DNA from 3 places in the Streptomyces sp. NPDC104367 genome. Region 2 is predicted to be linked to each of the others. Evidence: riboswitches for the same ligand, from Rfam matches in the RefSeq annotation. Region 2 holds a riboswitch; each other region holds the start of a gene.
The links. A riboswitch is a leader RNA that binds a small molecule or an ion and turns the genes downstream of it on or off. The one in region 2 is predicted to bind cobalamin.
Positions count from the first base shown of each region.

Region 1: linked by a shared signal. The riboswitch ahead of ACZ619_RS03145 (cobalamin biosynthesis protein) and the one ahead of ACZ619_RS08380 (CbtB domain-containing protein) in region 2 are both predicted to bind cobalamin.
Region 3: linked by a shared signal. The riboswitch ahead of ACZ619_RS17195 (ribonucleoside-diphosphate reductase subunit alpha) and the one ahead of ACZ619_RS08380 (CbtB domain-containing protein) in region 2 are both predicted to bind cobalamin.

Region 1 covers NZ_JBVJND010000002.1:66,707-77,118, reverse strand. The annotation lists gene cobN (cobaltochelatase subunit CobN) at 1-1,409, opposite strand, end outside; gene ACZ619_RS03150 (cobyric acid synthase) at 1,406-2,917, opposite strand; gene ACZ619_RS03145 (cobalamin biosynthesis protein) at 2,914-3,855, opposite strand; cobalamin riboswitch at 3,957-4,096, opposite strand; gene ACZ619_RS03140 (hypothetical protein) at 4,251-4,478, opposite strand; gene ACZ619_RS03135 (inorganic phosphate transporter) at 4,497-5,741, opposite strand; gene ACZ619_RS03130 (class II aldolase/adducin family protein) at 6,018-6,689, shown strand; gene ACZ619_RS03125 (alpha/beta hydrolase) at 6,942-8,069, shown strand; gene ACZ619_RS03120 (hypothetical protein) at 8,405-9,790, shown strand; gene ACZ619_RS03115 (VOC family protein) at 9,834-10,247, opposite strand.
Region 2 covers NZ_JBVJND010000004.1:242,910-253,321, forward strand. The annotation lists gene ACZ619_RS08345 (PHP domain-containing protein) at 1-973, shown strand, start outside; gene ACZ619_RS08350 (hypothetical protein) at 970-1,629, shown strand; gene ACZ619_RS08355 (M1 family metallopeptidase) at 1,762-3,597, shown strand; gene ACZ619_RS08360 (LysR family transcriptional regulator) at 3,679-4,677, opposite strand; gene ACZ619_RS08365 (LysR family transcriptional regulator) at 4,815-5,831, opposite strand; gene ACZ619_RS08370 (LysE family translocator) at 6,407-7,018, opposite strand; gene ACZ619_RS08375 (enoyl-CoA hydratase/isomerase family protein) at 7,279-8,325, shown strand; cobalamin riboswitch at 8,395-8,533, shown strand; gene ACZ619_RS08380 (CbtB domain-containing protein) at 8,570-8,791, shown strand; gene ACZ619_RS08385 (CbtA family protein) at 8,814-9,569, shown strand; gene ACZ619_RS08390 (O-methyltransferase) at 9,636-10,292, opposite strand.
Region 3 covers NZ_JBVJND010000010.1:98,172-108,583, forward strand. The annotation lists gene cyc1 (epi-isozizaene synthase) at 1-892, shown strand, start outside; gene ACZ619_RS17175 (bifunctional albaflavenone monooxygenase/terpene synthase) at 889-2,262, shown strand; gene ACZ619_RS17180 (helix-turn-helix domain-containing protein) at 2,302-3,267, opposite strand; gene ACZ619_RS17185 (hypothetical protein) at 3,361-3,627, shown strand; gene ACZ619_RS17190 (ribonucleotide-diphosphate reductase subunit beta) at 3,540-4,547, opposite strand; gene ACZ619_RS17195 (ribonucleoside-diphosphate reductase subunit alpha) at 4,547-6,916, opposite strand; cobalamin riboswitch at 7,043-7,167, opposite strand; partial or broken gene ACZ619_RS17200 (hypothetical protein) at 7,172-7,408, opposite strand; gene mctP (monocarboxylate uptake permease MctP) at 7,501-9,123, opposite strand; gene ACZ619_RS17210 (DUF3311 domain-containing protein) at 9,120-9,389, opposite strand; gene ACZ619_RS17215 (GntR family transcriptional regulator) at 9,513-10,277, opposite strand.

The DNA.
Region 1 (10,412 bases), on a different contig from region 2:
TCGCCGAAGCCGCGCGGCGGCTGGATCATGACGACGACGTTCCCGAACCGCAGGGAGGCGAGCACGATGTCCTCGCCGTCGACGTACAGGTTGCCCGGCGGTTCGCCCCACGCCTCGGTCATCGCGTCCCGCAGCGCGGGGTCGAGCTGCGCGAACCACTCCCGGTAGTCCGCCAGCGGCACCCGCGCGGGCGCGGCGGCCAGCTGCTCCTCGGTCAGCCACTCCACGTCGTGGCCGCCGGCCTCGATGAGGCGGTGGATCAGCTCGTCGCCCTCGGAGGGGTACTCGGTGAGGTCGTAACCGGCCGCCCGGAGCGCGTCCAGCACCCGCACCGCCGACGCGGGCGTGTCCAGGCCGACCGCGTTGCCGACCCGCGAGTGCTTGGTCGGGTAGGCGGTGAAGACCAGGGCGACGCGCTTGTCGGCGTTCGGCTTGTACCCCAGCCGTGCGTGCCGCACGGCGATCCCGGCGACCCGCCCGGCCCGCTCGGGGTCGGCGACGTACACCGGGACGTCGTCGGGGCCCTGCTCCTTGAAGGAGAACGGGACCGTGATCAGGCGCCCGTCGAACTCCGGGATCGCGACCTGCATCGCCGCGTCCATGGGGGACAGGGCGGCGTCCGACCCCTCCCAGGCCGCGTGCGAGGAGGTGAGGCAGAGCCCCTGAAGCACCGGGATGTCGAGGTCGGCGAGGGCCCCGATGTCCCAGGCCTCCTCGTCGCCGCCGGCCGAGGCCTCGGAGGCGTGCGTGCCGCCGGCGGCCAGGACGGTGGCGACCAGCGCGTCCGCCCCGGCGAGGATCTCGTACAGCCCGGCGTCCGCGCCGCGCAGCGAACCGCAGTACACCGGCAGGGCGTTGGCGCCGTGCGCCTCGATGGCGTCGCACAGGGTGTCCACGAAGCCGGTGTTGCCGCTCAGTTCGTGGGCCCGGTAGAAGAGCACGCCGACGGTCGGGCGGCCGTCCTCGCGGACCCGCGAGCCGTGCACCCCGTACTCGGGCATCTGCCGCGGCCCGTCGAACCCCTCGCCGGTCAGCAGCACGGTGTCGGACAGGAACCGGGTCAGCTCCAGCAGGTTGGCGGGCCCGCCCTCGACGAGGTACCTGAGGGCCTCGGCCACCACCCCGGCGGGCACCGACGACTCGGCCATCAGCTCCGCGTCCGGCACGGCCTCGCCGCCGAGCAGCACGGTCGGGATCCCGGCGGCCCGCAGCGCGGCGAGCCCGTCCTCCCAGGCCCGCTTGCCGCCGAGCAGCCGTACGACGGCGATGTCCGCCCCGTCGATCAGGGCGGGCAGCTCCTGGGCCACGTCGATGCGCGTCGGATTGCCGATCCGGTAGCCGGCGCCGGAGGCGGCCCGGGCCGCCAGCAGATCGGTGTCGGCGGTCGACAACAACAACACTGTGCTCATGCGGGCGCTCCCGGTGGAATGAAAGGCAGTCCTTGTGGCGCGCCCGACTCGATGAGCCGCCAGAGCGCGTCCGTGTCCGCGTGCTGTTCGATCAGGTCGCCGAGCCGGTCGAGCTGCTCCTCGCGCAGCCCGGCGAACGAGGTGTCGGGGGCCGGCACGAACCGGCGGCCCGCGGCGGCCGCCACCTCGCGCAGGAAGGCCCGCCGGAAACCGTCCGACTCCAGTGAGCCGTGCCAGTGGGTGCCCCAGGTCTGTCCGACCCGGCAGCCGTCCAGGAAGGCGTCTCCGCCGGTCACCTCGGCGACCCCGTGATGGATCTCGTACCCCTCGACCCGCTCGCCGAGGGCCTCCCCGACGGGCCGGGTGAGGGTCTTCTCGCGGGCGAAGCGGACGCGGACGGGCAGCACGCCCAGCCCGTCCACCAGGCCCCGCCGGCTCTCCACCTCGTCCTCGATCCGCTCGCCGAGCATCTGGAAGCCGCCGCAGATGCCGAGGACGGGCCGCTGCTCGGCGGCCCGGCGCCGCAGCGCGTCCGCGAGCCCCCGCTCGTGCAGCCACTCCAGGGCCCGGACCGTCCCCCGGGTCCCCGGGATCACGACGAGGTCGGCGTCGGCGAGTTCCTCCGGCCGGTCCACGAACCGCACCAGGACGCCGGGTTCGGCGGCGAGCGCGTCCACGTCGGTGAAGTTGGACATCAGCGGGACGGCGCAGACGGCGACCCGCAGCACGTCCTCCCCGACGGGCGGGGCGGTGCTGGACTCGCGTACGGTGCCGCGCAGCGAGACCCTGAGCCCGTCCTCCTCGTCGATGCCGAGGCCGTGCCGGAAGGGCAGGACGCCGTAGGTGTGCCGCCCGGTGAGCCCGTGCAGCATGTCGAGGCCGGGCTCCAGCAGGGAGACGTCACCCCGGAACTTGTTGACCAGGAACCCGGCGACGAGCGCCTGGTCCTCGGGCGAGAGCAGGGCGACGGTGCCGAAGAAGGAGGCGAACACGCCCCCGCGGTCGATGTCGCCGACCACGAGCACGGGCAGCCCGGCGTTGCGGGCGATCCCCATGTTCACGATGTCGGTCCGGCGCAGGTTGATCTCCGCCGGACTGCCGGCCCCCTCGCAGATCACCGCGTCATACGTGCCCCGCAACTCGGCGAGACAGTCGAGCACGGTCCCGAGCAGCTTCTGCTGCCGCCCGCCGTGGTAGCCCCGCGCGCTCAGCTCGCCGACCGGCTTGCCGAGCAGCACGACCTGGCTGCTCTGCTCACCGCCGGGCTTGAGCAGCACCGGGTTCATCAGCGCGGTCGGCTCGATGCGGCAGGCCTGCGCCTGCATGGCCTGCGCCCGCCCGATCTCGGCGCCCTCGCGGGTGACGAAGGAGTTGAGCGACATGTTCTGCGCCTTGAACGGCGCGACCTTCACGCCCTGCCGCACCAGCCACCGGCAGATCCCGGCGGTGACGACGCTCTTGCCGGCGTCGGAGGTGGTGCCGGCCACCAGGAGACCCCCGCCGTTCATGCCGTCCGTCCCTTCGCGACGAGGCGCGCGGCGACCGTCACGCCGAGCGCGAGCAGGCCGACGCGGCGCGAGAGCCGCACCGCCCGACCGATGTCCGTGACCGCCACCGCGCGTCCCTCCCCGTTCAGCACGGGCCGATGCTCGATCCGCCCCCCGTACGACAGCGTCCCCCCGAGCCGTACCCCCAGCGCCCCCGCGAACGAGGCCTCCACGGGCCCGGCGTTGGGGCTCGGGTGCCCGGCCGCGTCGGCCCGCCAGGCGCGTACGGCGCCACGGGCGTCGCCGCCGGCGACCGTCGCCAGCACGGCGGTCAGCCGTGCCCCCGGCCAGCCGGCCACGTCGTCCAGGCGGGCGGAGGCCCACCCGTACCGCCGGTAACGGGCCGACCTGTGGCCCACCATGGCGTCCAGGGTGTTGACGGCCCGAAACCCCACCAGTCCCGGCACGCCGGCCACGGCCCCCCACACCAGCGCGCCGACGACGGCGTCGCTGGTGTTCTCGGCGACGGACTCCACGACCGCGCGGGCGATCCCGTCGGCGTCCAGGGCCTGCGGGTCACGTCCGCACAGATGCGGCAGCCGGGCGCGGGCGGCCTCGACGTCCCCCGCCTCCAGGGCGCGTCCGACGGCTCGGGCCTCCCGGGCGAGCGAGGTCCCGCCGACGACGGCCCAGGTGGCGGTGGCGGTGAGCAGCGCGGAGGCGGTGGCGGACGGCCGTACGGCCCGCTGGGCCAGCGCCCCCAGGGCCACGGCGCCGCCGGCGCACACGGCGGTGTGCAGCGCGCCCCACCCGCGGTGGTCCCGCCACAGCACCCGCTCCACGGCCCCGGCCGCCCGTCCGAACGCGGCGACCGGATGCCCGCGGCGCGGATCGCCGAGCAGCAGATCCCCGAGGAGGCCGGCGGCGGCGCCGTACGCGAAGACGCGATCGGCACCCATCGGCTCAGCCGGCCGTGGGGTCGGTGGCCGGGCTGGTGGTGAACCTCGAACGGCAGCCGCGCATGGCGTTGTGTCCTCACTCAGGGTGTCCACGCCCTGGTTCGACGAGACCGGCGGTGAGAGTTCCTGGCTCCCGGGGCTACCTACCCCGGTGACAGTGGCGGGACCGCGCCGGATTCACACCGGCTTCCTCTCTTGCCGCCGTACATGGCCTCGGCAGTCCACCACGCCCCCGGAAGACCCGTCAACTTGCCGTTGACCTGCGCGGGGAGAGTGTGCGAAGGCCCACATCGGGGGGCCGGTGGGGCTGCCGTGGCACGCCGAAGGCTCCTCCCCGAACCGGTCGGGGAGGAGCCTTCCGGGCTCTGGTCGGCCCGTGGTCGCGGCGGCCCGGGTCAGGCCTTGGCCACGATCAGGTGGATGCCGTAGGCCACGGCGGCCGCGCAGGCCGCGAAGCAGAGGTAGGCGGCGGTGACGGCGAGGACCGCGGAGCCGCCCTGGGCCGTGGCCCGTTCGCGGGCGGAGAGACCCTTGATGCCGAGGGTGAAGAGGGTCACCAGACCCACGGTGGCCACGAGGCTGACGCCGAAGACGGAGCCGATGGCTGCCCAGTCGATTGTCATGTCGGTTCTTCCTCGGGGTCAGACGGTGGTGGCCGGGCCGGCCGCGGGGGCGGCGGGGGAGGCGGGGGAGGGGATCGTGGCCGTCAGGCCGTCGGTGACGGAGACGGTGCCGGCGGGCGGCGGGGTCACGGCGGCGATCGCGGTGGTCACCACACCGGCCGGCTCCTCGGCGACGACGTTGCTGCTGTCCACGACCTCGCGGCGGGACAGCTTCCAGATGGTGGCGCTGGCGGCCACCAGGAAGACGGCCACGAGGGCCGTGCCCCAGTCGCCGAGGTCCGTCACGGACTCGGCGAGGGCGCCGACCAGTGCGGCGGCCGGCAGCGTGAGCACCCAGGCCACCATCATGCGGGTCGCGGTGGACCAGCGGACCGTGCCGCCCTTGCGGCCGAGGCCCGCGCCCATCACCGAGCCGGAGACGACGTGCGTGGTGGAGAGGGAGAAGCCGAGGTGGGAGGAGGCCAGGATGGCGGTGGCCGCGCTGGTCTGGGCGGCGAAGCCCTGCTGCGGCTGGAGGTCGGTCAGGCCGGTGCCCATGGTGCGGATGATGCGCCAGCCGCCGATGTAGGTGCCCAGCGCGATGGCGAGGCCGGCGGAGAGGATCACCCAGGTGGGAGGGTTCGAGCCGGGGGCGATGGAACCGCCCGCGATCAGCGCGAGGGTGATGATGCCCATCGTCTTCTGCGCGTCGTTGGTGCCGTGCGCGAGCGAGACCAGGCCGGCGGAGGCGATCTGGCCCGCGCGGTAGCCCTTGCGGGTCGCCTCGCCCTCGGCGTTCTTCGAGAGCGTGTAGGAGAATCGGGTGGCGAGCATCGCCGCGAGGCCCGCGACCACGGGCGCGGCGACGGCCGGGAGCAGGACCTTGGTGACGAGCACGTCGCCGTGGACCGCGCCGACGCCGGCCGAGGCGACGGTGGCGCCTATCAGACCGCCCATGAGGGCGTGCGACGAGCTGGAGGGCAGGCCCACCAGCCAGGTCACGAGGTTCCAGAGGATGGCGCCGACCAGGGCGGCGAAGATGACCTCGGGACGTATGCCGTTCTCGTCGACGAGGCCCTTGGAGATCGTGTTGGCGACCTCCACGGAGAGGAAGGCGCCCACCAGATTGAGCGCGGCGGACATCGTCACCGCGATCTTGGGCTTGAGCGCGCCGGTCGAGATGGTCGTGGCCATCGCGTTGGCGGTGTCGTGGAAACCGTTCGTGAAATCGAACGCGAGTGCGGTGATGACCACAATCGCGAGGATCAGCGAGAAGCTTTCCATTTACCCAGACAATCTTTAGAGGTCATCAGCTGTTGGACCGTAGGCAACCTGGGTGAACGGAAGGTGAACTGGGGTGGGCATGGTGGTGTCAATGAGGGAGGGTCGGCATTCCGCTTACGGCCCTGCGCCCCGTGGCCCCTTGACCGGCTGCCCGCCGTGAACGCTCTCGGCCGGCGCCCGGGGCCACGGACGAGATCCTGGTCACCCGGTCTCCGGTCGACCCGGTCTCCGGCCACCCGGCGCGATCGACGGCGGGACGGCTGGCAGGATCGGGGCATGGGTGAGCAGCAGCGGGACGTACGCACGGCGGAGGCCGAGGCCTGGCGGGACCTCGTCGACACGGCCCGCCGCACGGTGGCCGACGGACTGGTCGTCGGCACCTCCGGCAACGTCTCGGTCCGGGTCGGCGACACCGTGCTGGTCACGCCCTCGGGCGTGCCCTACGACCGCCTCACCCCGGACGACGTGACGGGCGTCGACCTCACCGGCCGCCAGGTCCTCGGCACCCTCGTCCCGACCAGCGAACTCCCCATGCACCTGGCGGTCTACGGCGCCACCGACGCCGTCGCGGTCGTCCACACCCACGCCGTCCACGCCACCGCCGTCTCGACCCTCGTCCCCGAGCTGCCCGCGGTCCACTACATGTCCGCCGCCCTCGGCGGCACCGTCCGGGTCGCCCCGTACGCGACGTACGGCACCGAGGAGCTGGCCCGGAACATGCTCCGCGCCCTGGCCGGCCGCGCCGGCTGCCTCCTCCGGAACCACGGCACGATCACCTACGGCACGTCCCTGGCCCAGGCCTACGACCGCACCGCCCAGCTGGAGTGGATGTGCCACCTGTGGCTGACGGCGTCCTCGGTGCCCGGCCTGACCCCCAGCCTGCTGTCGGACGAGCAGCTCACCGAGGCCGGGGACCGCCTGCGGGGCTACGGGCAGCGCCGGGACTGAGCCCGCCGCGCGTCCCCGGGCTCCGGCGGCGTCCGGCCCTCCCGGACCCCTCGCGGACCCTCTCCCGCACCGCTTGCGGAACCTCTTCCGCACTGCTTGCGGAACCTCTTCCGCACTGCTCGCGGAACCTCTTCCGCACCCCTCGCGGACCCTCTTGCGGACCCCTCCCGCTCCCGCTCGCGTACCCCTGCGCGCCTCGGGTGCTCCCGTGCTCCGCTGGCCGCCGCCGAAGTCCGAGCCGACACTGGACAGGTGCGCCCAGTCAAAGTCACGGCCGCCGCAGTCGGCGCCGTACTCGCCGCAGGGGCGGCCGGTGTGGCCGCCGGCCGGTTCGCCAGTGACGCCGCGCTGAAGGCGCCGCCCGGCCGGCCCCTGCCCACCGAACCCCGGCTCACCGTGCACGGCACCGCGGCCGGCCGCATCACCCTCACCCGGGATCTCGCCTCGCTGCGCCCCGGCACCTACGGCCTGGCCGGCGACGGCTCGCACGCGGTGGTCGGCGCCGTCCTGGAGTCCGCCGCCGACACCGCCGACACCGTCGTACGACGGCTGGTGCGGGTGACGCACGGCAGCCTGGAGAGCGGCGACAAGGTCTGGCTCACCCCCAACGTCCACATCGGCGACCCGGGCGCGGCCCTCGGCCTGGAGTGCGCCGACATCGACATACCCGGCGAACTCGGCCCGCTGCCCGCCTGGTTCGTGCCCGGCTACCGGGACACCTGGGTGATCGCGGTGCACGGCCTCGGCGCCACCCGCGAACTCGCCATGAACGTCATGGGCTTCCTGCACGCCAGGCGCCTGCCCGTGCTCGCCCTCGCCTACCGCGGCGACCTCGGCGCCCCCCGCCCCCAGGACGGCCTGAGCCACCTCGGCGAGAGCGAGTGGCGCGACCTCGACGCGGCGATCCGCTACGCCGTCCGCTACGGCGCCCGCCGCGTCGTCCTGCACGGCTGGTCCACCGGCGCCACCATGGCGCTGCGCGCCGCCACCCACTCCGCGTTGCGCGAGCGCGTCAGCGGCCTGGTCCTGGACTCCCCGGTGCTCGACTGGGAGGCCACCCTGCGCGCCCTCGCCCAGGCCCGCCACACCCCCGAGCCCCTGCTGCCGCTCGCGGTGCGCGCCGCCCAGGGCCGTGCCGGACTCCACGCCGACCACGGCGCCGACCACGCCGACCCGGCCCGGCTCGCCGTGCCCACCCTGATCGTGCACGGCCCGGACGACACGGTGGCCCCCTGGGTGTACTCCCGCCGGCTGGCCGCCCTGCGTCCCGACCTGGTCGCGCTGCACACGGTGCCGGACGCCCCGCACGGCGCGATGTGGAACGCCGACCCGAAGCAGTACGAGGAGCGCCTGCGCCGGTTCCTCACCCCCCTGATGTGACCCCGCACCCCTTGATGCGACCCCTCGCCCCCTCGTACGACCCCTCGCCCCCCTGATGTGATTCTTCCCGCACCCCGGCCCCGCACCGATCCGGGCCGGAAGCCCCGATTCCATCCGGTTCCGGAGGTTCCGTTTAAGGCCGTACCACTGGCCTGAACATGTCTCCTCGCCTCCCGTCGGACCCCGTGCGTTGGCCAGCCCCGTAGCCCGCCGTGACATTCCGTTTGGGTTTTCGGACCGTCAACCGGAAGACTGCACCCGTGACGTCCCGTATCCCGCGCGACTCAAGGCTTCGACTCGTCCGAACGCGACCCCTGGCCGCCGCCCCCCGAGCGATGAACCAGCGGCCCGCGCGCCGCCCCGCCCCCCGCCCGCCCGAGGGCACCCCGGCCCCCTCCGAGCTGGCCAGAATGGCACGCTCCGGGCTGGCCGGCGCGGCCCGCGTCGCACACTGGGCCGACACCGCCCTCGGCCCCGGCAGCGACGGAGCCACCGCCGACGGCAAGGCCACCCTCTCCGAAGCGACCGCCGAACGCGCGGCCGACGAACTGGGCCTGACCACCGCTCAGGTCCGCGCCGACTGGGACACCGCCCGGCTCGCCGGCCTGGTCGAGGTACACGGCGACAGCGCGCGCCCCGGCTGGCGCCTGCGCGCCTGGGACCGCGACGACAGCGCCGTGCTGCGCGGCTGGGTCGCCCTCTTCGACGCCTGGTCGCTCGCCCATCCTGAGCCCACGGACGTCGAGGCCGGCGCCGTCGCCGAGGTCGTCTCGGCCATGCCCCAGGTGCTCTCCTTCCTCCAGCTGTCCGCCGGGCCCGTCCCTGTCGAGCAGCTCCTGGACCTGCTGCGGCAGCGGGTCACCGAACTGCGCACCGAGCGCTGCGAGGTGCCCTACGAGACCGGGCCCGCCGGACCTGCCGCCCCCCTCGCCGCCCTGCGCTCCGCCGACGCCGACCCGGCGGAGCACGCACCGGCCGAGGACCCCGCCCCCGCCGAGGACGCCGAGCTCGCCCCGCTCCTCGACTGGTCCCTGCACGCCCTCGCCTCCGTCGGCGCGCTGACCTACGGCGCCGACCAGGCCACCCTCACCCCGCTGGGCAGCTGGGCGGTCTGGGTCAAGCTGGAGCAGATCTGCGTGGCCGCCCAGAGCCCCGCCGGCAACATCGAGGTCGCCGCCGAGGAGATGCTGCGCGGCTGCGCCCAACTCCGCCCCAACGCGGCCCGCGCCGAGTACCGCGCCTGGCTCGCCGCCCGGCCCGTCGGCAGCGCCGTCGTCGAACTGGTCGACGCCGCCCGCGGCGAGGACGCCCTGCTGCGCGGCCTCGCCTTCGAGGCGCTGCGGGTCGTCGGCGCCCCCGCCGAACCCGACGTCCGCTCGGTCGTCGACGAGCCCACCCTGCGGCCGTACGCCCTGCTCTGGCTGGCCGAGCACGACGGGGTCGACCCCGAGGACGCCCACGAGGTGCTCACCCGCGAGGAGGCCACCTGGCTCTGGGTCGACACCGCCGCCGCGGTCGCCGACCACGGCGAGGCCCCGCTGCTGGTGCGCCATCTGGAGTCGGCGCTCCAGCCCACCGTGCCCGCGCTGCTCGACGAGGTGCGCGCCGTCGGGCACCCGCGCACCGTGCAGGTCCTGGTCGCGCTCGCCGCCGCCCACCCCGACCCGGCCCTGGCCAAAGCCGTCCGCCGGGCCGCCTTCCAGGTGCACACCGGCGGCTGACGACGTGAGGGAAGAGGGCGGTGGCGGCGGAGGGGCCGGCGGGTCAGGCCCCTGTCTCCGGGGCGTAGGTCCCGAAGCTCCAGACATTGCCCTCGACGTCCCGGGCCATGTAGTCCCGCGAGCCGTAGTCCTGGTCCGTCGGGGGCATCAGGATCTCGGCGCCGTGGTCGACGGCCCGCTGGTGGTGTGCGTCGACGTCGTCCACGACGATGTACACCCCGGTCGGGCCCGCGCCCTCCATCGCCGCGTCGAAGCGGCCGCCGCGGCCCCGGGAACCCAGCATGACCGCGCCGTTGCCCTGCACCAGCTCGGCGTGGAGCACCATGTTGTCCTCGCCCTCGTACACCGACAGCTCGGTGAAGCCGAAGGCCTCCGTCAGCTGCTTGATCGCCGCCTTGGCGTCGGTGTACAGCAGCGACGGATAGATGCTCGGCCGCCCGCCACTCGTGCCTGCCATCCCGATCACTCCCTCGTGCGTCGGTCCCCCCGAAGCGGCCGCAGGTCCGGCCCGCCGTCCAGTCTGGCACCCGGCACCGACAACGCCCCGGGGCCATGCGGCCACCGCGGGCCATCGCCTCAACGATTCACCGCCTCATCGATTCATCGGCGCATCGGCGCAACG
Region 2 (10,412 bases):
CCCGCACGAGATCCGCGCCTGGCGCGACGCCCAGCCGTCGATCGCCGTCGGCATGGAGGGCGCCCCCGGCCACCAGGCCGGCGGTCTGCCCAAGCCGAACGGCCCCGGCTCGGCCCGCGGCATCTACGACAACAGCCCGAGCGCCGACTCCTTCGCCGCCTACCCCCTGGAGAGCTACCGCACCTGGGGCGGCTTCGACTGGATGACCGCCACCGTCGGCGGCCTGTGGGACAGCCTGCTCGCCGAGGGCAAGCCCTGGTGGATCACCGCCAACTCCGACTCCCACAACGTGTACGCGGACACCGCCGTGCGCGGCCCGAACAGCGACTTCAACGCCAACGGCCGTTACGAGGACCCGGTCTACGGCGGTGCCGTCAGCCTCACCGACACCGACTTCTGGCCCGGCCAGTACTCCCGCACCCATGTCGGCTCCGCCTCCTTCTCCTACCAGGCGGTCATGGACGGCATCCGCGCCGGCCGCGTCTGGGTGGACCACGGCGGCCTGATCAGCGGCCTCGACGCCCGGCTGCGCTCCGGCTCCCGCGCGGTCACCCTCGGCGACGTGCTGCACGTCAAGAAGGGCAGCCAGGTCGACCTGGTGGTCGAGATCAGCCTCGCCAACGGCCCCAACTGGGCGCAGTTCGTGCCGAGTCTGGCCCGCGTCGACGTCATCCAGGGCGATGTCACCGGCGCGGTCTCCGACAAGGACACCTTCGCCACGCCGTCCACCAAGGTCGTCAAATCCTTCGAGGTCGGCAGGTCGACCGGGTCGGTCCGGCTGACGTACTCCCTCGGCCGCCTCGACAGGCCGGTCTACGTCCGGCTGCGCGGCACCGACGGCAACCGCTCGGCGGTCGGCATCAACGGCGCCGCCGTGGACCCGGCGGGCCCGGCCGTCGACGTCCTCGGCGACGCGGACCCGTGGAAGGACCTCTGGTTCTACTCCAACCCGATGTGGGTCCTGCCCGCATGACCTTCCCGCACCGCACCTCCGGCGTCCGCCCCGTCATCGGGGTGGACGCCGGTACGGCGACCCCGCGCGAGGCCGACCACCTGATCCACCGGCTGCTGGCACGACTGGCGCTCACGGACGACGTGTTCGCCTGCACCCACCTGTTCCGCACCGACGAACGCCGCGGTACGACGGTCTCGCTGGCCGTCCCGGACGCGGACGCGGTGTGGCGGGCGCTGCCGGCGGCGGTGCCGGAGGGCACCGGCCTGGCGCTGGGCGACCGCGCCCACGGCCCGGCCGCGGCGGTGGACACCGCACGGCTGGCGGCCGCCGCGCCGCGCACCTCCGGCCGCGCCGTCCTCTACCCGGGCGTGGCGTGTCTGACCGGCACGGTCACCGTGGCGGACATCACCGACCGCACCGCCATCGGGCGGCTGGTCGTGATGGGCGCACCGGGCGCCGAACTCCCGCCCACCGCACGGGTGATGACCCAGGACCACGTACGTCCGGAGTGGCGTGACGGCGTCCTCACCCTCACCCTGGTCCCGGCGGCGGGCGGACTGCTGGCCCCCTTCGAGGTCCCCGACCCCACCCCCCCTGCTGCGCGGACCACGCCTGACGCCACTGCCCGGCGAGGCGCCTGCCCGCCGCGGGGTGCCGACTCGCAGCCTCCCTAGTGACATGCTCTGGTCAAATCTGTCAGTCTTCTGTGTCGTAACGCGTGACCCGTGGCCGCTCCCCGGCGCACCCCTGCCGGGCGGGCGGCCTCAGAGCAGACCGGTATCCCGGTCGCCGTAAAGGAGTTTCGTGTGAGAACCACCCCCCACAGAACCGTCGCCGGCTGCGTGCTCGCCGTCGTGGCACTCGCCGCGGCCCTGCTCCCCGGCGGCACCGCCACGGCCGCCGAGGCGGCGTGCACCTCGTCCCAGCTGATCACCAACGGCGGTTTCGAGAGCGGCACTTCACCCTGGACGCAGTCCTCGACCAGCGTGATCACCAGCCGCACCGGCCAGTCCGCCCACGGCGGCGGCAGCTTCGCCTGGCTGGACGGCACCGGCGCCACCCACACCGACACGCTCTCGCAGAGCGTGACCGTCCCCTCGGGATGCGCCGCCACCCTGACCTTCTGGATGCACGTCGACACGGCCGAGACGACCGGCTCCACGGCCTACGACAAGCTCACCGCGAAGGTCGGCAGCACCACGCTGGCGACGTACTCCAACCTCGACAAGAACACCGGCTACGTCCAGAAGTCCTTCGACGTCTCGGCGTTCGCCGGCCAGACCGTGACCGTCGCCTTCACCGGCACCGAGGACTCCAGCCTCCAGACCAGCTTCGTCCTCGACGACATCGCGCTGGACACCTCGGCCGCCACCACCCCGGGCGACACCACCCGCACCCCGGCCGCGCCGTCGTACACCGTCAGCCTGACCAGCAACACCGCCGGCACCAGCTGGACCGGCCACGAGAGCGTGACCTTCACCAACGCCTCCGCCACCGCGCTCGGCGAGATCTACCTGAGGCTGTGGGACAACTACCACGGCACCTGCTCGGCCCCGCCGATCACCGTCAGCAACGTCACCGGCGGCACCGCGGGCGCCCTCTCCGTGGCCTGCACGGCCCTGGAGATCGCCCTGCCGACCCCGCTGGCCCAGGGGCAGAGCACCACGGTCGGCTTCGACCTCGGCATCACCGTCCCCAGTGGCGCCGACCGCTTCGGCTACGACGGCTCGTTCAGCATGATCGGCAACGCGCTGCCGGTCCTCGCGGTCCGCGACGGCTCCGGCTGGCACCTGGACCCGTACACCAACAACGGCGAGTCCTTCTACTCGCTGGCCGCCGACTTCCAGGTGACCCTGGACCACCCCAGCACCCTGCTGGTCCCGGCGACGGGCACCTCCGTCGACACCGTCGGCTCCAGCGGCCGTACCGTCACCACCGCGACCGCCTCCCAGGTCCGTGACTTCGCCTGGGCGGCCGGGCCGTTCACCAAGATCTCCGGCACCTCCACGGGCGGCGTCCCGATCAACATCTACTCCGTCTCGGGCATCAGCAGCTCCAGCGCCCAGTCGATGCTCACCACCGCCAGGACGGCCGTCGACGCCCACGCCGGACGCTTCGGGGCCTACCCGTACGGCGAGCTGGACGCGGTCATCGACAACAACTTCTGGTTCGGCGGCATGGAGTACCCGGGCTTCGTCCTGGACCTGGTCAGCACCACCGCCCTCACCCACGAGATCGGCCACCAGTGGTGGTACGGCATCGTCGGCGACGACGAGTACAACAGCCCCTGGCTGGACGAGGCGTTCACCGACTACGCCACCGACCTGGCTCTCGGCAAGACCGGCACCAGCTGCTGGAGCAGCGTCTCCTGGGCCTCGTCCGACGAGAAGATCACCAACTCGATGGCGTACTGGGACGCCCACTCCTCCCGCTACTCCACCGTCGTCTACAGCTACGGCAAGTGCGCCCTGCACGACCTGCGCCGCACGATCGGCGACACCGCGATGGCCGACCTCCTCAAGAACTACGCCACCGCCCACTGGTACGGCGTCTCGACCACCGCCGAGTTCAAGGCGGCGGCCCAGGCGGCCACCGGCACGGACCTGACCTCGTTCTGGACCACCCACCGCATCGAGGGCTGACCCGCCCCGCGCCGGGGGCCGTACGGCGGAGGGCGACGCACCGTGCCCCCGCCGTACGGCCCCCGCGCGCAGCGGGGCGCCTCACCCGGGGCTCTGCGCCGGCTCGGTCGGCTCCGACCGCTCCGACGGCTCCGGCGTGGCGCCGCCGGGCGAGGGCTCCGGTTCGTCGAGTTCGCGTGCCGCCGCGGTGAGTTCGGAGCGCAGCCAGCGGTGAGCGGAGTCGTAGGCGAACAGGGGGTGCCACTGGAGGGTCTGGGTGAAGCGCGCGGACCGGCCGGGCAGGCGCAGCACGCGCACGTCCGCCGCGGGGGCGAGCTTCTCGGCGAGGCGGCGCTGGACCAGGGCGATGCGGTCGGTGCCCGCGACCAGGAACGGCAGCGGCATGAAGCCGTCCACGACGGTCACGACCGTCGGCCGGACGCCGCGGTCCGAGAGGTACTCCATCGCCGGGGTCCGGGCGGTGGCGCGGTCGTGGGCCAGCACCCAGGGCAGCGCCCGCAGGTGCGCCCGGGTCAGCCGCTCGCCCACCGCGGTGTTGTCGCGGGCGACGACGCAGACCCACTCGTCGCCGAAGAGGTCGGTGCTCTCCGCGCCGCCCACCGCCTCGCAGGGCAGCAGCAGGCCGTCGACGGCCTTGAGGAGGTCGCCCGAGTTGTCGACCACCGCGTCCACGGCCACCTCCAGCCGCACCGCGATCCTCGGCGCCCGTGTCGTCAGACGCCGGGCGAGCACCTCGCCGAGGACCGCCGCCGAGTAGTCGGAGGCGATCAGCCGGAACTCGCGGGTGGACGTGCCCGGGTCGTACAGGGTGGACACCTCGAACACCCGGCCGACGGCCGACAGGGCAGGTCCGGTGTGGGTGATCAGCTGGGCCGCGAGCGGCGTCAGCTCGTACTGCTTGCCCGTCCGGTGCAGCAGTTCGTCGCCGAAGTGCTGACGCAGCCGGGCCAGCGCGCCGCTCGCCGCGGGCTGGGTGATGCCCAGCTTCTCCGCGCTGCGCGTGACGTTGCGCTCCCGCAGCAGCACGTCCAGCGTGACCAGCAGGTTGAGATCCAGGTTGCGCATCGTCTCGTAGGGCACGTCGGGTCTCGCTTCGCATGGTCGTCCGGCCCGTGGCGTGCCGCCGGGACGGTGCTGGCGCGGGCGCCGGCCGGGCTCGGTCGGCGATCACGATCCTGGTACCCCGGACACGGATTGGAAAGGGACCCGGGTATCAGTCAACGATATGGCATGCATTCGATTTCATGGCTGCCGATGATGACGTCGGGCTCCCCGCCGGGCTCCCCGCCACTCTGCCCGCCGGGCTCCTGGCCGAACGGCAGGTAGGCGCTGCCCAGCCCGGCGGCGACCCGCCGTACGGTCTCCCGCAGCCAGCGGTGCGCCGGGTCGGCGTGCCGGTTGTGGTGCCAGTACATCGCCTCGACCAGCGGTACCTCGGGGAACGGCGTCGGTACGGCGGCACAGCGCGCGAAGCCCGCGTAGTGACGGGCCAGCAGCTCGGGCACCAGGGCCACCAGGTCCGTGCCGGCGACCAGGAACGGCAGCGTCGTGAAGCCCGGCGCGCTCACCTGGACCCGCGGTGTGATGCCGAGCGTCTCCAGCTGGCGGTCGGCGTGCGTGAGCTGCTTCCCGAAGGCGGACGCGGCGTGCGGCATCTCGGCCAGGTCGCGCAGGGTGAGCCGGCCCTTGGCCAGCCGGGGGTTGTCGGGGTCGGCGATGCACACGTACCGGTCCCGCATCACGGCCTCGCTGACCCCGGGCAGGTGGAAGCCGAGCGGCACGATCATCAGGTCGCGGGCGCGCAGGTGCGACTCCGACTCCGGCCGGCCCTCGACGATCGGGTACACGTCCAGGCGGATCCCGGGCGCCTCCTGGGCGAGGGTCCGCAGCAGCGGCTCCACGAGCACCGTCATGACGTAGTCCGACATCACCACGGAGAACTGCTGGGTGCTGTCCGTCGGGTCGAAGCGCCGGGTGAGGGAGAGCGCCTCCTCGGCCTGGTGCAGCGACGCCTGCACCACCGGGAGCAGCTGTTCGGCGAGGGAGGTCAGCTCGTAGTCCCGGCCCACCCGGACCAGCAGCTCGTCGTTGAAGTGCCTGCGCAGCCGGGCGAGCGAGCCGCTCATCGCGGACTGGCTGATGGCCAGGCGGCCACCGGCGTGCGTGACGTTCTTCTCCTCCAGCAGCGCCTCCAGCGCCACCAGCAGGTTGAGATCGATCGCTCCCAGGCCCATCGGACGTCCCCTTCCGGCCGCATCCTCGCGGCAGCAGTGGTCCGGAGCGTAACCACCCCGCTCGCCACCGGAAAAGGCCTGGACGGGAACTCGTCGGGATCCGGCGGCGGACCCCCGGCCCTGCGGAAATGGGCACGTCAAGAACGGTGGGTCCCCGCACCCGCACGGCCGTGCCGCCACCGGCGCAGGCATGGGACACGGCGATGCCAGGTGATACGAGGCATCGGCAACGCCTATTTCCGCCCTCCGCTCCGGCTGCCTGGCGTCAGGGGGCGAGCAGCCCGGTGCGACGGGGGCGGGACGCCCCCTCGCCTCCCTCGGCAGACCGAGCCGTCCGGAAACGAGTAGGAGCCGCTTGCCCATGTCCGCACCGCACACCGGCCGTCCCGGCCCGACCATGCGTTCGCGTGTCCGCGTCACCGTCGGGCAGCACCACCGCCCGGCCGCTCGGGGTGGGGTGGTCATGGAGGTTCCCCGCTTTCCCGCGGGTGCCGTGCTGCCCCCAGGGCGCCGGTGGAGCGCACTTGACCGTCCCGTGCGGCGACTGATCCGAAGGCGGCCTCCGCCGTGGTGGGTCAGGAGGCCGCGACCGCGAGGCCGAAGCCGATCAGCACGACACCCGTGGTCCGCTCCAGCGCCCGGCGCACCCGGGGCCGTTCCAGGACCCGCCGGGCCCGGGACAGCAGCAGGACGCAGCCGCCGAGCCAGGCGAACGTCAGGGCGACGTGGAGCAGGACGAGCAGGGCCATGCCCTGGACCGCGGGCAGGTGCGGCGGGGCGAGGGCCGGGAGCAGCCCGGTGTAGGAGACGGCGACCTTCGGGTTGAGCAGGTTGGTGACCAGGCCCGTCCGCCAGGCGCTCCCGGCCGTCGGCCCCGGTGCCCGCGCCTCGGCGGGCGCGGTGCCGCGGTGCCGCCACAGCGCCTGCGCACCCAGGAACACCAGGTAGCCGGCGCCCAGCAGCCGGACCGTCAGATACGCCGTGGGGGAGGCGGCCAGCACCGCGGCGAGCCCGGCCGCGGTGAGCGCGCCCCAGACCAGCAGGCCGCTCGCGATCCCGGACACGGTGCGCAGCGCGTCCCGGGAGCCGGCCGCGAGGGCACGGCGGGTGACCACCGCCATGTCCGGGCCGGGTACGACGGTCAGCAGACCCAGGACGGCCACGGCGGCCGCGAGACGGGTCAGCACGAGGCCGCCCCGGGGCGGGGGGATCGGTTCACGCACCAAGGGTCCGACGCCCGACCGCGGTCGGTCCAGCACATGTTTCCGACCCATACACGTCAGGAAAACCGATGAACGGCCCCGCGCGGGAACACCCTGTGCCCGGGCCGTCGTGCCGTGCGCGGGTCCGCCGCGAGAAGATCGGCCGTGACCGACGTGTCCATCCCGGAAGGAACCGACGAGATCATGTGCGTCACCGAGGCCCGCGATCCGGCGGAGGCGTCCCGATGAACGACGACGTCCTGCTGCACACCACCGGCCGGGCCGGGCACATCACCCTGAACCGGCCCCAGGCCATCAACGCCCTGTCGCACCCCATGGTGCTGCGCATCGCCGAGGCCCTCACCGCGTGGGAGCACGACCCGGCCGTCGAGACCGTCGTCATCACCGGCGCGGGGGAGCGCGGCCTGTGCGCGGGCGGCGACATCCGCGCCGTCCACGACGACGCCCGCGACGGCGACGGCAGCGCCGCGGCCGCCTTCTGGCGCGACGAGTACCGCCTCAACGCCCGGATCGCCCGCTACCCCAAGCCGTACGTCGCGCTCATGGACGGGATCGTGATGGGCGGCGGCGTCGGCGTCTCCGCGCACGGCCGGGTCCGGATCACCACCGAGCGGTCGCGGATCGCCATGCCGGAGACCGGCATCGGGTTCGTCCCGGACGTCGGCGGCACCCGGCTGCTCGCCCTCGCCCCCGGCGAACTGGGCACCCATCTCGCCCTGACCGGCGCCCGGATCGGCGCCGCCGACGCGCTGCTGTGCGGACTCGCCGACCACTTCGTGCCGTCCGCCGCGATCCCCGCGCTCCTCGCCGACCTCGCCGGCCTGCCCGTGCCCGAGGCGCTGGCCCGGCACGTACGGTCCGCTCCCGAGGGGGACCTGGCCGGCCGGCGGGCGTGGATCGACGACTGCTACGCCGCCGACACCGTCGAGGAGATCCTGCGGCGGCTGCTCACCCATGGCGACCCGGCCGCCAAGGAGACCGCCGAGACCCTGCTCACCAGGTCCCCGACCGCCCTCAAGGTCACCCTCGCCGCCCTGCGCCGCGCCCGGCGCCTCGGCTCGCTGGAGGAGGTACTCGACCAGGAGTACCGCGTCTCCTGCGCCGCCCTGTCCACCCACGACCTGGTCGAGGGCATCCGCGCGCAGGTCGTCGACAAGGACCGCCGGCCCCGGTGGTCGCCGGCCACCCTCGCCGAGGTCGCCGACGCCGACGTGGAACGCTTCTTCGCCCCGCCCGGGGAGGGCGGACCGGGCCTCACCGCGCCCCGGTGAGCCGTACCGGCGGCCGCCCGCCAGGCCCGAGACGAAGATCACGCCTGGTGGGGCGGTCTTGGCCGTGCCCCTGACACGCGGTACGGTCGGTCCGATATCGACGACGGCGAGACGGAAGCCGGTGGGAATCCGGTACGGTCGCGCCACTGTATGCAACAGCCCCTGGGTGTTTGCGAGTCAGACCCGTGGCCGTCGTCCTGTGCACCACCGAGATGGGACGCGAACTCCCAGAGGAGGTCCTGCCATGGCGCAGACCGTCGCTCCGCCGACCGCCGGCACACCCGCCGTTCCCGCCAAGCTCCCGCTGTCCGCGATAGCTCCGTGGGCGGTCTTCTTCGGCATCCTGATGCTCGTCCTGCTCTACTTCGTCGGCGCCGAGCAGGGCGCCACCTCCGTGTTCAGCGGCACGGACGTCCACGAGTGGGTGCACGACGCCCGCCATCTGCTCGGTTTCCCCTGCCACTGACGCGAGGGACGCCGCACACCCCATGAACTCCGCAACCGTAAGAAACCTCCTGGTACGTGGCATGCTCGCCGGTCTCGCCGCCGGCGTGCTCGCCCTGGTCGTCGCCTACCTGCTGGGCGAGCCGTCCGTCGACAGGGCGATCGGCTTCGAGGCCACCCACTCCCACGAGCACGAGACGGAGGCCGTCTCCCGCTCGCTCCAGTCCACCGCGGGCCTGGCCACCGGTGTGCTGGTGTACGGGGTCGCCTTCGGCGGCATCGCCGCGCTGGCCTACTGCTTCGCCCTGGGCCGCGTCGGACGCTTCTCCCCGCGGGCGACCGCGCTGCTGCTGTCCGGCTGCGCGCTGCTCGCCGTGTACGTGGTGCCGTTCCTCAAGTACCCGGCCAACCCGCCGTCGGTGGGCGACCCGGACACCATCGGCAGACGCACCACGCTGTACTTCCTGATGATGCTGCTCAGCGTCCTGCTGGCGGTCGCCGCCACCATCCTCGGCAAGCGGCTCCGACCGCGCCTGGGCACCTGGTGGGCCTCGGCGGCCGCGGTCCTCGCGTTCGCCGTCGTCATCGGGCTGGCCTACCAGTTCCTGCCGGTGGTCAACGAGGTGCCGGCGGACTTCCCGGCCGCCCTGCTGTGGCGGTTCCGGCTCTCGGCGCTCGCCATCCAGCTGGTGCTGTGGACCGGATTCGGGCTGCTCTTCGGCGAGTTGGCCGAGCGCGTCCTCGACCCGAAGCCGGCGAGGGCGCCCTCCGCCGCGCGGACGGCGACAGCCGCCCGCTGAACCACCCGCGAGGGCCCTCCGCAACCGTCCGGGGGCCCTCGCGGTTTCTCCCCGGCCGCGCGTGTTCTACGCGCCGGCCGGCGGGTCCGCCTTCACCGACAGTTCCGTCGAGCCCTTGAGGGGCAGCGAGAGGGAGCGGAAGCCGGAGGCCGGGTCGCGGATCCAGTCGAGGTAGTCGGGCTCGGCGTTGTCGTTCATCACCAGAGCGCCCGGCCGCAGTTGGGGCGCGACGATCTCGATCACCTGGCGGGCCAGGGTGGGACCGGAGCCGCCCGGCCAGCCGTCGATGAGCGCGAAGTCGACCGGCCCGCCCAGGTCCCGCAGTGTCTCCCGGGCGTCCCCGACCCGCAGGTCCACCAGGTCGGCGAGGCCGGCCTCGGCGAGGTTGCCCAGGGCGGCGGCCGCCTTCTCCGGGACGATCTCGGAGCCGATCACCGTGCCGCCGCCGTTGTCCCGGACCGCGGCGGCGAAGTAGAGCGTCGACACCCCGAGCGAGGTGGCGAACTCGACGACCCGCCTGGCACCGATCGCCCGGCAGAGCAGATAGATCAGGTCGCCCTGGGCCGGATGGATCGAGAAGCCGATGTCGGGGAAGGCGTGCGGATCGTGGTGTCCGCCCCGCGGGCCGCCCCCGGCGGGACGGCGCCGTTCGCCGCGGAGCCGGTCGAGTACGGCCTGGACCCGTGGGTCCCGCAGTGGTCCGTCGGCGTGCTGGGTCGACATGTGTGAACCCCTCGATTCCGTCCGGTCTCTTTCATCGATACGGTCTGAGTAGTATCACGATATATCGATTGCCTGGTTCTGTGGGAAGCGGGCGGCAAGCGGCTGTGAACCGGCCGTGTC
Region 3 (10,412 bases), on a different contig from region 2:
CGGACTTTGCTACACCGACCTCATGGCGGGGTACTACCTGGGTGCGTCCGAGGACGTCCTCCAGGCCATCTGCGACTACAGCGCGTGGTTCTTCGTCTGGGACGACCGGCACGACCGCGACGTCGTGCACGGCCGGTCCGGGGACTGGCGGCGGCTGCGGTTCCGGCTGCATACGGCCCTCGACGCACCGCTGCACCATCTGCACCACCCCGACACCCTGGTCGCGGGGTTCGCGGACAGCGTGGCGCGGCTCTACGCGTTCCTGCCGCCGACCTGGAACCGGCGGTTCGCCCGCCATTTCCACCAGGTGATCGACGCGTACGACCGGGAGTTCCGCAACCGCACCACGGGATATGTGCCCGAGGTCGAGGAATACCTCGCCCTGCGGCGCCTCACCTTCGCCCACTGGATCTGGACGGACCTGCTGGAGCCGAGTGCCGGGACCGAACTCCCGGACACCGTGCGGAAAAACCCGGCGTACCGGCGTGCGGCCCTGCTCAGTCAGGAATTCGCCGCCTGGTACAACGACCTCTGCTCGCTGCCGAAGGAAATCGCGGGCGCCGAGGTGCACAATCTCGGAATCAGTCTCGTCACCCATGAGGGAATGAGCCTGGAACAGGCGGTCGAGGAAGTCAGGCGACGCGTCGAGGAATGCATCAGTGAATTCCTGGTCGCCGAACGGGACGCGCTGCGGTTCGCCGAACGGATCGACGACGGCACCGTACGCGGAAAGGAAACAGCCGTCGCCGTGCAGGCCTGCGTCGGCAATATGCGCAACTGGTTCAGTTCCGTCTACTGGTTCCACCACGAATCCGGCCGTTACATGGTCGACAGCTGGGAGGACCGGTCCACGCCCCCGTACGTCAACAACGAAGCGGCAGGTGAGAAATGACCGTCGACTCCGCCCGGCCCGCCACCCCCGGGGCCCACGCCGAACTACGGGATCCGCCCCTGGCCGGCGGCGGCCTGCCGCTCCTCGGCCACGGCCTGAAGCTGGTCCGCGACCCGCTGGCCTTCATGTCCGGGCTGCGCGCCCACGGCGACATGGTCCGCCTCCGGCTCGGCCCCAAGGAGGTGTACGCCGTCACCACCCCGGCGCTCACCGGCGCCCTCGCCCTGAACCCCGACTTCCTCATCGCCGGCCCGCTCTGGGAGTCCCTGGAGGGACTGCTCGGCAAGGAGGGCGTGGCCACCGCCAACGGCCCCCGGCACCGGCGCCAGCGGCGCACCGTCCAGCCCGCGTTCAACCTCTCCGCCATCCCCGGCTACGGGCCGGTCATGGAGGAGGAGGCGCACGCGCTGACCGAGCGCTGGCGGCCCGGCGACACCGTCGACTGCACCTCCGAGTCCTTCCGGGTCGCCGTCCGGATCGCCGCCCGCTGCCTGCTGCGCGGCGAGTACATGGACGAGCGCGCCGAGCGGCTCAGCGTCGATCTCGCGAGCGTCTTCCGCGGTATGTACCGCCGGATGGTCGTACCACTCGGTCCGCTGTACCGACTGCCCCTGCCGGCCAACCGCGAATTCAACCGGGCGCTGGCCGATTTGCATCTCCTCGTCGACGAGATCGTCGCCGAGCGGCGGGCATCCGGTCAAAAGCCGGACGATTTGCTGACCGCATTGCTGGCGGCGAGGGACGAGAATGGCGACCCCATCGGGGAACAGGAGATCCACGACCAGGTGGTCGCGATACTCACCCCCGGCAGCGAAACAGTCGCGTCCACGATCATGTGGCTGCTCCAGGTGCTCGCCGGACATCCGGAACACGCCGAGAAGGTACGGGCCGAGGTCGAATCCGTGACGGGCGGTCAACCGGTCGGTTTCGAGCACGTCCGGCGACTTGCGCACACCAACAATGTCGTCGTCGAGGCCCTGCGTTTGCGCCCCGCCGTATGGATATTGACGCGCCGCGCCAAGAACGACACCGAGCTCGGCGGCTATCGCATTCCGGCCGGGGCCGACATCGTCTACAGCCCGTACGCCGTCCAGCGCGACCCGCACTCCTACACCGGGCACCTCGACTTCGACCCGGACCGCTGGCTGCCGGAGCGGGCCGGGGACGTGCCCAAGTACGCCATGAGCCCGTTCAGCGTCGGCAACCGCAAGTGCCCCAGCGACCACTTCTCCATGACCCAGCTGAGCCTGATCACGGCGGCCCTGTGCGCCAGGTACCGCTTCGAGCAGGCCCCGGGGTCGGACGACAGCACCCGGGTGGGCATCACCCTGCGTCCGCAGCGCCTGCTGCTGACGCCCGTGCCCTGGTGAACCGCCGGTCCCGGGCCGGCCTCTGACACCGGCGCGCGCTCAGGCGGCCTCCGGGCCCCGGAACGCGCGCCGGTAGGCGTTCGGGGTGGTGCCCAGCGACCTCACGAACTGGTACCGCAGCGCGGCGGCCGTCCCGAAGCCGGTGCGGCCCGCGATGGCGTCCATCGTCTCGTCCGTGCCCTCCAGCAGCTCCTGCGCCAGCAGCACCCGCTGGCGCAGGATCCAGCGGTACGGCGTGGTGCCGGTCTCCTGCTGGAAGCGGCGGGCGAAGGTGCGCGGCGCCATCAGGGCGCGGGCGGCCAGCTGCTCGACGGTGACCTCCTCGTCGAGATGCTCCGTCATCCAGGCCAGCACCCCGCCGACCGTGTCGCAGGGGCGCTCCGGCAGCGGGCGTTCGATGTACTGGGCCTGGCCGCCGTCCCGGTGCGGGGGCACCACCATCCGCCGGGCGATCTTCGTGGCGACCTCGGGGCCCTGCTCCTTGCGGACGAGGTGCAGACAGGCGTCGATGCCGGCCGAGGTGCCCGCCGACGTGATCACCGGGTCCTCGTCGACGTACAGCACGTCCGGTTCGACCCGGGTGCGCGGGTAGCGGCGGGCCAGCAGCTCCGCGTGGCGCCAGTGCACGGCGCACCGGCGCCCGTCCAGCAGCCCGGCGGCGCCGAGCACGAAGACCCCGGAGCACACGCTGAGCACCCGGGCACCCCGGTCCACCGCCCGGCGCAGCGCGTCGAGCAGCTCGGGCGGGTAGACCCGGGCGACAGTGGAGCCGGCGGCCGGGACCGCGATCAGATCGGCCTCCTCCAGCCGGTCCAGACCGTACGGCGTGCTGATGGTGAGGCCGGGGACGTGGGTGCCGAGGGCCGGGCCCTCGGCCGAGACCACGGCGAAGTCGTACACCGGCAGCCCCTCGTCGGAGCGGTCCAGGCCGAAGACCTCGCAGACCACCCCGAGCTCGAAGGGGTGCACGCCGTCCAGGAGCACCGCCGCCACGTTGTTCAGCATGACCCCAGTGTGCCTCGCCGATGGCAGTAATTCGAGGCTGTATGGCAGTGCTGCCACTCACGGTAAGGACTGTCCGGCGGGACAGTGGTGTCCATGAACACAAACCAGATCGAAGGTCTCGTCGGAATGGTGCTGGTCCTCGGCATCCTGGTCCTCATGGCCCTCCCGTCCGTGCTCGGCGTGCTGCGCGACAGGCGCATCGACCGGCAGATCAGGGAGGCCCACGAGGACCGGGAGGCCCGCGAGGACCGGGAGGCCCGCGAGCGGCAGGCTCAGAAGTCCTCGTCCAGGTCGACGGTGCCCTCCACCGCCACCTGGTACGCGGACGGACGGCGCTCGAAGAAGTTCGTCAGCTCCTGAACGCCCTGCAGCTCCATGAAGGAGAACGGGTTCTCCGAGCCGTACACCGGGGCGAAGCCGAGGCGGCCGAGCCGCTGGTCGGCGACGCACTCCAGATACTGGCGCATCGAGTCGGTGTTCATGCCCGGCAGGCCGTCACCGCACAGGTCCCGGGCGAACTGCAGCTCCGCCTCGACGGCCTCCCGCAGCATGTCGGTGACCTGCTCGCGGAGTTCGTCGTCGAAGAGCTCCGGCTCCTCCTTGCGGACCGTGTCCACCACGTCGAACGCGAAGCTCATGTGCATCGTCTCGTCGCGGAACACCCAGTTGGTGCCCGTGGCGAGACCGTGCAGCAGACCCCGGCTGCGGAACCAGTAGACGTACGCGAACGCGCCGTAGAAGAACAGGCCCTCGATGCACGCGGCGAAGCAGATCAGGTTGAGCAGGAAGCGGCGGCGGTCGGCCTTGGACTCCAGGCGGTCCAGGTTCTCCACCGAGTCCATCCACCGGAAGCAGAACTCCGCCTTCTCCCGGATGGAGGGGATGTTCTCGACCGCGGCGAAGGCCGCGTTGCGGTCCTCCGGGTCGGGGAGGTAGGTGTCCAGCAGGGTCAGGTAGAACTGGACGTGCACGGCCTCCTCGAAGAGCTGGCGCGACAGGTACAGACGCGCCTCCGGGGAGTTGATGTGCTTGTAGAGCGTCAGCACCAGGTTGTTCGCCACGATCGAGTCACCGGTCGCGAAGAAGGCGACCAGCCGGCCGATGAGGTGCTGCTCCGAGGGGCTGAGCTTCGCGAGGTCGGCGACGTCCGAGTGGAGGTCGACCTCCTCCACGGTCCAGGTGTTCTTGATGGCGTCCCGGTAGCGCTCGTAGAAGTCCGGGTAGCGCATCGGACGGAGCGTGAGCTCGAAGCCGGGGTCGAGAAGGTTCTTGCTGGACATCACTGGCAGGCCTCGCAGGACTCGGGGTTTTCCAGGGAGCAGGCGACGGCGTCCTCGGGAGCCGTCTGCTGCACGGGCACGGTGGCTTGGGCCTGGGCGGCGCGGGCGATGCGGGTCGCCGGGCGCGAGCGCAGGTAGTACGTCGTCTTCAGCCCCGACTTCCAGGCGTACGCGTACATCGAGGAGAGCTTGCCGATGGTCGGCGTCTCCAGGAAGAGGTTCAGGGACTGGGCCTGGTCCAGGTACGGGGTGCGGGCCGCGGCCATGTCGATCAGACCGCGCTGCGGGATCTCCCACGCCGTGCGGTACAGCCGCCGTACGTCCTCCGGGATCCACATGAAGTCCTGCACCGAGCCGTTCGCCTCGCGCAGCGCCTCACGGGTGCGGGCGTCCCAGACGCCGAGGTCCTTGAGGTCCTGCACCAGGTACGAGTTGACCTGGAGGAACTCCCCGGAGAGCGTCTCGCGCTTGAAGAGGTTGGAGACCTGCGGCTCGATGCACTCGTACACGCCCGCGATGGACGCGATGGTGGCGGTCGGCGCGATGGCGAGGAGCAGGCTGTTGCGCAGGCCGGTCGTCGCGATCCGCGCGCGCAGCGCGGCCCAGCGCTCGGGCCAGGTGAACTCGACGCCGTAGTGGTCGGGGTGCAGCACGCCCTGCGCGGTACGGGTCTTCTCCCAGGCCGGCAGCGGGCCGCCGCGCTCGGCGAGGTCGGCGGACGCCTCGTACGCGGCGAGCATGATCCGCTCGGCGATCCGGGTGGAGAGCGCCTTGGCCTCGGGGGAGTCGAAGGGCAGCCGGAGCTTGAAGAAGACGTCCTGGAGGCCCATCGCGCCGAGGCCGACCGGACGCCACTTGGCGTTGGAGCGGCCCGCCTGCTCGGTCGGGTAGAAGTTGATGTCGACGACCCGGTCGAGGAAGGTCACGGCGGTGCGGACGGTCTCGTCCAGACGGTCCCAGTCGATGTCCCCGCCGGCCACGAACGCGCCGAGGTTGACCGAGCCCAGGTTGCAGACCGCCGTCTCGCCGTCGTTCGTGACCTCCAGGATCTCCGTGCAGAGGTTGGAGGAGTGGACGACATGGCCGGGCACGGCCGTCTGGTTGGCCGTGCGGTTGGCCGCGTCCTTGAAGGTCATCCAGCCGTTGCCGGTCTGGGCGAGGGTGCGCATCATCCGGCCGTACAGGTCGCGGGCCGGGATGGTCTTGCGCGCGAGCCCGTCGGCCTCGGCCTTGCGGTAGGCCGCGTCGAACTCCGCGCCCCACAGGTCCACCAGCTCCGGCACGTCGGCCGGGGAGAACAGCGACCACGGCTCGTCGGCGTTGACCCGGCGCATGAACTCGTCCGGCACCCAGTGCGCGAGGTTCAGGTTGTGCGTACGCCGGGCGTCCTCGCCGGTGTTGTCGCGCAGCTCCAGGAACTCCTCGAGGTCGGAGTGCCAGGTCTCCAGGTAGACCGCGGCCGCGCCCTTGCGCCGGCCGCCCTGGTTCACCGCGGCGACCGAGGCGTCCAGCGTCTTCAGGAACGGCACGATGCCGTTGGAGTGCCCGTTGGTCCCGCGGATGAGCGACCCGCGGGAGCGGATCCGGCTGTACGACAGCCCGATGCCGCCGGCGTGCTTCGAGAGCCGGGCGACCTGGTGGTAGCGGTCGTAGATGGAGTCCAGCTCGTCCAGCGGGGAGTCGAGGAGGTAGCAGGACGACATCTGGGGGTGCCGGGTGCCGGAGTTGAAGAGGGTGGGGGAGGAGGGGAGGTAGTCGAGGCGGCTCATCAGGCCGTAGAGCGAGGCGACCTCGTCCACGGAACGCGCGGTGTCGTCCTCGGCGAGGCCGGCGGCGACCCGGAGCATGAAGTACTGGGGCGTCTCGATCACGTGCCGGGTGATCGGGTGGCGCAGCAGGTAGCGGCTGTGCAGGGTGCGCAGGCCGAAGTAGCCGAAGCGGTCGTCGGCGGCCGGGTCGACCAGGGCGTCGAGGCGGTCCGCGTGCAGCCGTACGAACTCGGCGGTCCGGTCGGCGACGAGGCCCTCGCGGTGGCCCACGGCGACGGACCCGGTGAAGGAGGTCACCCCCTGGGAAGCGGCCTCGGCGCGGACGGAGACCGTCAGCAGCCGGGCGGCGAGCCGGGAGTAGACGGGGTCCTCGGAGATGAGCCCGGCGGCGGCCTCGGTGGCCAGCTCGCGCAACTCCGACTCGTCGGCCCGCGCGGACCGGCCGCGCAACGCGGCGGCGGCGACCCGGCCGGGGTCGGCGTCGGGGAGGTCGGCGGTCAGCTCGGTCAGGGTCCGCAGCAGCGCGGTACCGGGACCGTCCTCTTCCACGGATGCCACGGAGATGGTCGCTGAAGCCGGGTCGGCTGGCGCGATGGTCACGTGGGGGCTCTCCCTCGCTCGGCACGGGGCCTGGCGGAGGGCAGGGAGCAGCACACGAGCGAGCACACGCGTGTCGCGTCCCCGGCCCACTCCACGAGGCCCGGACGTCAGAACACCCGGGCCGGACGGCCGGGCGTGCTGTCGGCAGGTCCTCGGACTGACTCCTGCGCACAGATGTGCGCAAGTACACCGTTGCGGGACAGTTCCGGATTCACACCGGATTCCCCTGCGGCGACAGCGAGCATGAGCATACATCTAGTGCCGGGCTGCGGTGTCACCCCCAGATGTTGTGTCGCGGTGGTGTCGGAGCGTCAGCTCGTAGGTGAGGAGGGTGATCTCCGGCAGCTCCGGCAGGGGATTCCGGTCCCGGTCTGGTGTGCGGACGAAGCCCAGGCGTTCGTAGATCCGGTGGGCGCCGCGCAGGGTCCGCCGGGTCGACAGCACGACGCCCGTGCACCCCGGGACGGCCCGTGCGCGGTCGATGTCCCTGCGGGTGGGTGTGTACGACGGCGGGCCGCCGTCGCGCTTGGTTCCCGGCGGCCCGCTGCGGGCGGGGTGGCTTGCTCGCGCGGTTCCCCGCGCCGCTAGAGGGGCGCCACGGCCGGCGGCAGTTCCACCTCCACGTCCGGGTCGCCCGCGTCGGCCGTGTAGTCCCGCGGGTCGGTCTCGTCGAGGCCCTCGGGGGCCTTGAGGGCCTTCAGGGCGAAGGTCAGGACCGCCGCCACCGCCAGGTTCAGGACGAAGGCGGTGAGGCCGATGTAGCCGATCTGGCCGATGCCCGGGATCTCCTTGGAGCTGCCCCCGAAGTGCGCCTGGGTGGGGGAGGCCACGCCGTAGGCCGCGACCGTGCCGTAGACCATGCCGACCGCCCAGCCCGTCAGCAGGGCCCAGCGGTGGAACCAGCGGGTGAAGAGACCGCCGACCAGGGCCGGGAAGGTCTGGAGGATCCAGATGCCGCCGAGGAGCTGGAAGTTGATGGCGACCGTCTTGTCCATGGTGAGCACGAACACGAGGGCGCCGACCTTCACCAGCAGCGACACGATCTTGGAGACCTGGGCCTCCTGCTTCGGTGTGGCGTCGGGCTTGATGAAGTCCCGGTAGATGTTGCGGGTGAAGAGGTTCGCGGCCGCGATGGACATGATGGCCGCGGGGACCAGGGCGCCGATGCCGATCGCCGCGAAGGCCACGCCCGCGAACCAGTCCGGGAACATGTCCTCGAACAGCTGCGGGATCGCCAGCTGGCCGTTGGTGACCTTGACCCCGGCCGCGATGGCCATGAAGCCCAGCAGCGCGAGCAGGCCGAGCATCAGCGAGTACAGCGGCAGGATCGTGGTGTTGCGGCGGATCACGTCACGGCTCCTGGAGGAGAGCGTCGCGGTGATCGAGTGCGGGTACATGAAGAGCGCGAGCGCGGAGCCCAGCGCCAGCGTGGCGTACGTCCACTGACCCGCCTCCGGCGGGGTCAGCGCGCCGCGCGGCTTGCCGGTCGCCGGGTTGGTCTGGGCGAACGCGTGGCCCGCCTTGGCGAAGATGTCGTCGAAGCCGCCCAGTTTGATCGGGATGTAGATGATCGCCACCGCGATGACGAGGTAGATCAGGCCGTCCTTCACGAACGCGATCAGGGCGGGTGCGCGGAGGCCGGAGGAGTAGGTGTAGGCCGCCAGCACACCGAAGGCGATGAGCAGCGGCAGGTCCTTCACGAACCAGTTGGTGCCGTCGCCGCCGCCGACGCCCATCACGTCCAGCACCGCCTGGATGCCCACGAGTTGCAGCGCGATGTAGGGCATCGTCGCCAGGATGCCGGTCAGGGCGACGGCGAGCGAGAGGCCCTTGGAGCCGAAGCGGCCGCGCACGAAGTCCGAGGTGGTCACGTAGCCGTGCTTGTGGGAGACCGACCACAGCCGCGGCAGGAACGTGAAGATCAGCGGATAGACGAGGATCGTGTACGGCACCGCGAAGAAGCCGGCCGCGCCCGCCGCGTAGACCGCCGCCGGCACGGCGACGAAGGTGTACGCCGTGTAGAGGTCGCCGCCGAGCAGGAACCAGGTGATCCAGGTCCCGAACGACCGCCCGCCCAGGCCCCATTCGTCCAGGGAGTGCTCGTTCTCGGCCCGGCGCCAGCGCGCGGCCAGGAAGCCGATGACCGTGACGGCCAGGAAGAAGAAGACGAAGACGCCGAGCGCGACGCCGTTCACACCGTCCTTCACCGCGGCACACCCCCGTCCGCGCCCGCGGCCCTGCGGGTGCGCTGGTCGCGCTGCCACAGCCGGTAGGCGGTGCCGGTGAGCGCGGTGGAGAGCAGCACCCACAGCATCTGGTACCAGTAGAAGAACGGGATCCCGATGAACGCGGGATCCGTCCTGGCGTACGAGCCCACCCACAGCATCGCCACGAAGGGCGCGGCGAGGCAGACGGCGATGATCACGCGCACCGGTGTCACCACCGGGTGTCTCACTTCAGGTAAATCCGACATTCCGCGGCTCCGTCCCCTGACCGTTCGCCTGTGTAACGCGCAGGCAATCTAGGTCACGGCGTCCGTGCAGCGGAAGATGCAGTTCGCGTCTCCGTATGCCGATTCCGTGAAGGGTGCCGGCGGTCAGTCCTGCGGCCGCTTGAGGCGGGCGACGAACTTGTAGCGGTCCCCGCGGTAGACGGACCGCACCCACTCCACGGGCCGGCCCTCCAGGTCCAGGGAGTGCCGGGAGAGCATCAGCATCGGCAGGCCCACGTCGGTCCCGAGCAGGCCCGCCTCGCGCGGCGTCGCGAGCGAGGTCTCGATGGTCTCCTCGGCCTCCGCGAGACGGACGTCGTACACCTCTGCGAGGGCTGTGTAGAGGGACGTGTACTTGACGAGGGAGCGGCGCAGCGCGGGGAAGCGCTTCGCGCTCAGGTGCGTGGTCTCGATGGCCATGGGCTCGCCGTTGGCCATCCGCAGCCGCTCGATGCGCAGCACGCGGCCGCCCGCGCCGATGTCGAGCAGGCCGGCCAGCCGGTCGTCGGCGGTGATGTAGCCGATGTCGAGCAGCTGCGAGGTCGGCTCCAGGCCCTGGGCGCGCATGTCCTCGGTGTAGGAGGTGAGTTGCAGCGCCTGGGAGACCTTCGGCTTGGCGACGAAGGTGCCCTTGCCCTGGATGCGCTCCAGCCGGCCCTCGACGACCAGTTCCTGGAGGGCCTGGCGGACGGTGGTGCGGGAGGTGTCGAACTCGGCGGCCAGGGTGCGCTCGGGCGGGACCGGGGTGCCGGGGGCCTGGGTCTCCGTGATCTCCAGGAGGTGCTTCTTCAGGCGGTAGTACTTGGGCACGCGCGCGGTACGGACGGCTGTCCCGCTCTCGTTCTCCGCACTGCTGACGTCGGTGCTCATGCTCCGCCTTCCCGGCTCCGGGTGTGGGTCACGTCGTGATCCCTTCTGTATACCGTCGCCGCCTCTTTTGGTCTAGTCCACAAGGCCGACTGGTCTAGCGGACGAGAGTACTCCGCCACCGCTCTTTTCGCTGGC